Regions from separate parts of the Microbispora maris genome, predicted to be linked through region 1. Evidence: riboswitches for the same ligand, from Rfam matches in the RefSeq annotation. Region 1 holds a riboswitch; each other region holds the start of a gene.
What was found. Region 1 has a riboswitch for S-adenosylmethionine ahead of AAH991_RS00085 (aminotransferase class V-fold PLP-dependent enzyme). Riboswitches for the same ligand answer to the same signal wherever they lie in the genome.

Region 1 (2,254 bases):
GACGTCCTCGAGCACCCACCGCTCGAACATCTGCGCCGGGGTGTCGTAGCGCAGCAGCTCCTCGACCGCCGTCGGCATCAGGCCGGGGTCGGCGCGCAGCCGCTCCAGCTCGCCGGGGTTGCGGAACAGCGCCCACCACCCGCTGCCGGTGGCGTTGACCGTGGCCTCGTGCCCGGCGTTGAGCAGCAGCACGCAGGTGCCGATCAGCTCGTCCTCGGTCAGCCGGTCGCCGTCGTCCACCACCTGCGCGAGCGCGGAGATCATGTCGTCGCCCGGCCGCTCCCTGCGCGCCCTGGCCAGCCCGCGCAGGTACTCGGCGAACTCCGACGCGGCGCGTACGGCCGTGTGCTGGACCTCCGGGGACGGGTGCAGCTCGTACATCCCGCAGATGTCGGCCGACCAGGGGCGCAGGAGGTGACGGTCGGCCTCGGGCACGCCCAGCATCTCGGCGATCACGGTGACCGGCAGCGGCTCGGCGACCTCGGCCAGCAGGTCGCCGCCGCCGCGCTCGACCAGTCCCTCGGTCAGCTCGGTCGCGATCCTGCGTACGCGCGGGCGCAGCGACTCGACCATCCGGGGCGTGAAGGCCTTGGACACCAGGCGGCGCAGCCGCGTGTGCACCGGGGGCTCCACGTCGAGCATGCCGGCCCGGATCACCCGCCAGAACGGCTCCTGGAAGTCCGGCTCGGGCTGCCTGCCGAACTCCTCGTGGGTGGCCACGTGCAGGTAGGACCGGCCCAGCCGGCGGTCGCGCAGCAGCGCGTTCACGTCGGCGTGCCGGGCGATCAGCCACTGTCCGGTCGGCTCGAAGAAGCTGACCGGCTCGTTGTCCCGCAGGTCGCGGTAGGCGTCGTACGGGTGAGCCACGAACTCGGGATTCCAAGGATCAAACTTCACAATGCACACCATAACGGCAAAACGGCCCTCACCAGCGGGCTTGCCTTCGGGCCCGGACGCCGGGTTATAGTGCGCTCAGGTCATGAGTGCCAGCGTCAAGCCCCGGCTTGCTGGCCGGCAACCCTCGCGCTCGCGGCGGGGTGCCCCGGGTGAGGACCGGGTCCGGCACGAGGTGTGCCGGGCAAGCGCGGGCTCCGCCGTACGACGCCATGGCCGGGGTCCCAGACCCCGAGGAGGCTTGGCGTTGTCCGCACTCACCTTCGTCCAGCAGGCCGTCACCCGCGTCACCGAGCCCGACGCCGTCCCCGTACGCCTACCGGCCGTCGTGGGCGCCGGCCTGGAGGTGCCCGTCAGGGGCGGCAGGCTCGTGCCGTACGCGAACCTCGACTACGCGGCGAGCGCGCCCTGTCTCGAGCCGGTGAGCGCCACCGTCGCGGCGGCGCTGCCGGCCTACTCCAGCGTCCACCGGGGCGCGGGCTACGCCTCACAACTCACCACCGCGCGGTACGAGCAGGCCAGGCACACCGTGCGGGCCTTCGTCGGCGCCCGTCCCGGCGACGCCCTGATCTTCGTGCGCAACACGACCGACGCGATGAACCTGCTGGCCCGCAGCCTCCCCGAGGGCACCACCGTCGTCGTGTTCGACACCGAGCACCACGCCACGCTGCTGCCCTGGCCCGACGCCGTACGGCTCGCGCCGCCTGCCTTCCCCGGCGAGGCGATCCGGGCGGCCGACGAGGCGCTGACCGCGATCGAGGGCCCGGCCCTGCTCGTCGTGACCGCCGCCTCCAACGTCACGGGCGAGCTGTGGCCGATCGCCGGGCTGGCCCACGTCGCCCACCGGCACGGCGCGCGGATCGCCGTGGACGCGGCCCAGTACGTCCCCCATCGCGGGCTCAACCTCGCCGCGCTCGACCTCGACTACGTGGCGTTCTCCGGGCACAAGCTCTACGCCCCCTTCGGCGCCGGGGTGCTCGTGGGCCGCCCCGACTGGCTCGCCGACGCCGACCCGTACCTGCGCGGCGGCGGAGCCGTACGGTCCGTGGGCGAGACGGTGGACTGGAGCGACGACCCCGAGGCCCGGCACGAGGCCGGCACCCCCAACGTGCTCGGCGCGATCGCGCTCGCCGCCGCCTGCGACGCGCTGACCACGACCGGCTGGATCGCGCTGGTCCGGGAGGAGGAGCGGCTGCTCGCCCGCCTGCGCGCCGGGCTCGCCACGATCCCCGGCGTACGCGAGCTGTCCCTGTGGGGCCCCGACCACCCGCGCGTCGGCATCGTGTCGTTCGCCGTGGAGGGCCGCACGGCCCGGGAGGTCGCCGAGACGCTGTCGGCAGAGCACGGCATCGGCGTCAGG
Region 2 (2,254 bases), on a different contig from region 1:
TGCGGCGGATCCGCCGGAACCACCACGATCGCCTCGCTCAAGGTCGGCAACACGGTGGTCATCTCGGAACCCACCAATGTCCAGCCCAACACGACGGTCAACGTCGGCGTCGTGAAGCTCGTCCTCAACGAGCAGACCTCATTCACCACCCCCGACAAGGGCCTGACCGTCAACGCCGTCCATGTCACCGTCAACGCCCTCGGCCTGGCCAAGACCGACGTCGTCCTGGCCTCCGCCGAAAGCGACATCGGCAACTGCCCGTGACTGAATGAATCACAACCCAAGGCCGGGCGGATCACCGTGGCTCCGCCCGGCCTCGGCCGCGCTCCAGGCGCTCGGGTCAGGTCGGCAAAGCTGAGCCACGATCGGCGTGACTCGCCAAGGCCGGCCTGGAGTGCTCGCAGGGCGGCTCAAGGTGAGTCGTCAGGCGGACCGCCGGGCGAGGTTCTCCAGCACCTCGACCGCCTCGTCGGCGCGCTCGTACGGCACGAAGAGGTGGTCGTGGTGGAATCCGGCGACGACGTTGCAGCTCAGGCCCACGGCCGCGAGTGCCTGCGCGAAGGCGGCGGTCAGGCCCACGGCTTCGAGCGCCGAGTGGACGCGCAGCGTGATCCAGCCCGCCACGTAGTCGTACGCCAGCCCCGCCGCGTCGGCCTCGTGCTGCGGCAGGACCAGTGTGAGGCCCTCCTCCTCCGCGACCGTGACGACCGGCCTGACACCCGGCGGAACGTCGGCGCGGACGGTGGTGAAGACGTAGCGGCCGGGGTTGAGCCGCGGGCGCATCGTGGCCACCAGCGTGTGCAGATCGGTCTCACCGGTCATGTACCGCACCCTACAACCACCGTCCTTTACAACGTAGATTCTCATGCGGTCCAGCCGAAGGCTGCCGAGCGGGTGTCGCGGCAGGACAGCAGCCGCCAGGTGTCGGGGGTCCAGGCGAAGACGGCGTCCCGGCCGTAGCGGCGCCCGAGGGGACGTGCCGCGCGGTCGTCCAGACCGGCGACGACCACGGCGGCCTCGACGTGACCGGCAGCGGCCAGGTCTTCCCTGGGGGCACCTTGTGTGGGGTGAGGCGAGGTTGCCGGCCGGCGGACGTCCAGGGGCGCGATCGGCCTCGTGACCCGGGCCATATGCCGGCACAGCAGTCCGGTTGCTGTCCAGATGTTGACCATCAATGGCTTACGTCGTTAATGTCCCGACCTGGGTCACGAGTTCCAGCGCCAAGCCCCGGCTCGCTGGACGGCATCCCGCCCGCTGCGGGTGCCCCGGGTGACGACCCGCTCCGTGCGAGGCGCGCGGAGAACGGCGGATCACCGGGGCCGGTCGGGCCACCGGGGTCCCAGGCCCCGGAGGTGCTCGATGCCCGTCCCGAACGACCCCTACGCCCTGCGCCGCACCCACTGCCCCGGCTGCGGCGTCTTCTACAACGGCGCGAACATCGGGCCGCGCGAGCCTGTCGTGGAAGGGTTCCCCGGCGTGTACTACGCCCAGTGCCCGCACTGCAGGCTGCGGTGGCACGTGCACCGGCCCGACGCCCCGGAGCGCCAGCTGGCCGATCTGTTCGTCGCCGAACGCCCGGACGAGCAGCCCGACATCGCCGCCGCCTGGACCGGCGCCGTCCTCCGCCTCACGCTGGACGACCGGATCCTGCGGGTGGGCCCCGCGGTCGGCGGCCCGGGCACCGAGGAGATCCCGCACCCCCTCGACGAGGTCGCCCACGTGCTGACGGGCTGGAACCCCGGCGGCCAGCCGGATCACCTGACCCGCAACGTGGACGCGCACGAGCGGCTGCTCGACGACCTGCGTGAGCGCGGCCCGGGTCTGCTGCCCGACGCCGCATGCCACCATCCGGAGTTCGCCTGGGCCGAGCAGGCGGTGGTCGTCGTCGGCGGCGAGGAGGACGTCGTCCTGGAGGTCGCCCGGCGGTTCGGACAGCCGGCCGTCCTGCGCTGGACTCCGGGGCTGCTGACGCCGATCCATACCGCCACGGGAGAACCCCTCACCGACGGCGACCCGGTCGCCGTCAGCCGGCTGCCGCAGCGGCCCTGCGTGATGACCGGCGAGGTCCGGGACGAGGTCTGCCGCAACCCGGGTGGGCCGTGGATCAGCAGGTCGAGGGCGGTCGCCGCGGACTGGAACGACCGGCGCACCTGCCTCTACGCGGCTCTCGGCTGCGACACCTGCCATGGCGCCCGGGCCGACGGAGTGTCCGGCGCGCCTGCCCGTGTCGTGCACATCCGTCCCAGTGTTCCCA
Region 3 (2,254 bases), on a different contig from region 1:
AGGCCGCCACCGCCCCTGCGCATGGTCAGGCCGCCGTCCTCCGACAGCGTGAAGGACACCGGGCCCCTGTTGGACGCGATAAGAACGGTGCTGCTCATCTGGGCTGTCCCTCGATCAGAGCGGGCGCGCATGCCGGAAGATTAATAAAAGCCGACCTCCGTCAATAGGATGTCAACCGATCGCGGGAGGGCTGGATACGGCATGGCACTGGACGACACGACCGAGGACCTGGCCCGTTCGGCTGCCCAGGGGGACCATCGCGCGCTCGGTGAACTGCTGCGGCGCATCGAGCCCGACGTGCTGCGGCACTGCGAGAGGCTTCTACCGTATCGGCAGGACGCGGAGGAGGCCGCGCAGGACACGCTGCTCGCCGTGGCACGCAACATCGCCAGGTTCGAGGGGCGCGCCAAGTTCAGCACCTGGCTGCACATCGTGACCGTGAACTGCGCCAGGACCACCTACCGCTCACTGAAGCGGCGCTCGTCGGAGCAGGCGGAGGAGCTGCCCGACCAGCGGCCCGATCCCCGGCGGGTGAGCGTCATCGCCGGCTCGCGGCTCGACCTGCTCGACGCGATGGAGGCGCTGGAGGCCGAGCGGCCCGACCTCGCCCAGGCGCTCGTGCTGCGCGACATCTGCCAGCTCGACTATGCGGAGGTCGCCGACCAGCTGAAGATCCCCCTCGGAACGGTCAAGTCCCGGATCCACCAGGCGCGCAAGTACGTGCAGACCGCCCTCGGCGAGGCGTACGGCTGATACGAATCGTCTCGTGATGTGAGACGTCGGAACGGACACCGAGGACGCCGGGGTACAGTGCTAGAGACCTTTCTCGGAAAGGTTCCACAACTGAACATGCTCATCCAGAGGGGTGGAGGGACCGGCCCTGCGAAGCCCCGGCAACCTCCCCGGTGTCGAACTCGTGTCCACGAGGCCCGGCCGGGACAGGTGCCAATTCCGGCTCGCGGCCAGGGTGGTCGCGAGCGAAGATGAGGGAAAGGCCTCGCTTCATGGCGCACACCAGCACTGCCGCTAACACCGCCGCGAACACCGTCGAGTTCGGCCCCGCCACGGGTCTTTCGTGTCGCGAATGTGGCACTCTTTACGAGCTCGGCCCGATCTTCGCCTGTACGGAGTGTTTCGGCCCCCTTGAGGTGGCGTACGAATTCGGCGAGATCCGCCGGGAGGACATCGAGTCCGGTCCGGCGAACATCTGGCGGTACCGCTCCCTGCTCCCCGTCCCCGCCGACGTGGCGGCCAAGCCCAACCTCCAGCCCGGCTGGACCAAGCTCGTGAAGGCCGACAGGCTGGCGGCCGAGCTGGGGCTGCGGTCGCTCCACGTCAAGGACGACTCCGGCAACCCCACCCACTCCTTCAAGGACCGGGTCGTCTCGATCGCGCTGGAGGCCGCGCGCAACTTCGGCTTCCACACCCTGTCGTGCTCCTCCACCGGCAACCTCGCCGGCGCGGTGACCGCGGCCGCCGCCCGGGCCGGACTGGACGCCTGCGTGTTCATCCCCGCCGACCTGGAGCCGGCCAAGGTCGTCATGGCCGCGGTGTACGGCGGCCGCCTGGTCGCCATCGACGGCAACTACGACGAGGTCAACCGCTTCTGCTCGGAGCTCATCGGCGACGAGCTGGGCGAGAAGTGGGGCTTCGTCAACGTCAACCTCCGGCCCTTCTACGCCGAGGGCTCCAAGACGCTGGCGTACGAGATCGCCGAGCAGCTCGGCTGGCGGCTGCCCGACCAGATCGTCATCCCGGTGGCCTCCGGTTCGCAGCTCACGAAGATCGACAAGGGCTTCCGCGAGCTGATCAAGCTGGGGCTGGTCGAGGATCGGCCGTACCGGATCTTCGGCGCGCAGGCCGAGGGCTGCTCGCCGGTCTCCCGGGCGTTCAAGGCCGGGCAGGACGTGGTGCAGCCGGTGCGTCCCGACACCATCGCCAAGTCGCTGGCGATCGGAAACCCGGCGGACGGGCCGTACGTGCTCGACATCGTCCGGCGGACGGGCGGCGCGGTGGAGGACGTGAACGACCAGGAGGTGGTCGAGGCGATCCGCCTGCTGGCCAGGACCGAGGGCGTCTTCGCGGAGACGGCGGGGGGCGTCACGGTCGGCGTGCTGCGCAAGCTGGTGCGCGAGGGGCGCCTCGACCCCGACGCCGAGACCGTGGTGCTGAACACCGGCGACGGGCTCAAGACGCTCGACGCGGTGGCCGAGCACGCCCGCCCCACCGCCGTCATCCGTCCCTCTCTCGACGC

Region 2: linked by a shared signal. The riboswitch ahead of AAH991_RS30780 (DUF3293 domain-containing protein) and the one ahead of AAH991_RS00085 (aminotransferase class V-fold PLP-dependent enzyme) in region 1 are both predicted to bind S-adenosylmethionine.
Region 3: linked by a shared signal. The riboswitch ahead of thrC (threonine synthase) and the one ahead of AAH991_RS00085 (aminotransferase class V-fold PLP-dependent enzyme) in region 1 are both predicted to bind S-adenosylmethionine.

What each region holds. Positions count from the first base shown of each region.
Region 1 covers NZ_JBDJAW010000001.1:14,511-16,764, forward strand. Annotated here, with positions in the region: gene AAH991_RS00080 (cytochrome P450) at 1-897, opposite strand, end outside; SAM riboswitch class IV at 976-1,091, shown strand; gene AAH991_RS00085 (aminotransferase class V-fold PLP-dependent enzyme) at 1,142-2,254, shown strand, end outside.
Region 2 covers NZ_JBDJAW010000034.1:79,710-81,963, reverse strand. Annotated here, with positions in the region: gene AAH991_RS30795 (choice-of-anchor P family protein) at 1-264, shown strand, start outside; gene AAH991_RS30790 (ACT domain-containing protein) at 424-822, opposite strand; gene AAH991_RS30785 (hypothetical protein) at 864-1,130, opposite strand; SAM riboswitch class IV at 1,204-1,312, shown strand; gene AAH991_RS30780 (DUF3293 domain-containing protein) at 1,360-2,254, shown strand, end outside.
Region 3 covers NZ_JBDJAW010000010.1:194,289-196,542, reverse strand. Annotated here, with positions in the region: gene AAH991_RS15125 (alpha,alpha-trehalose-phosphate synthase (UDP-forming)) at 1-98, opposite strand, end outside; gene AAH991_RS15120 (RNA polymerase sigma factor) at 202-753, shown strand; SAM riboswitch class I at 851-990, shown strand; gene thrC (threonine synthase) at 1,005-2,254, shown strand, end outside.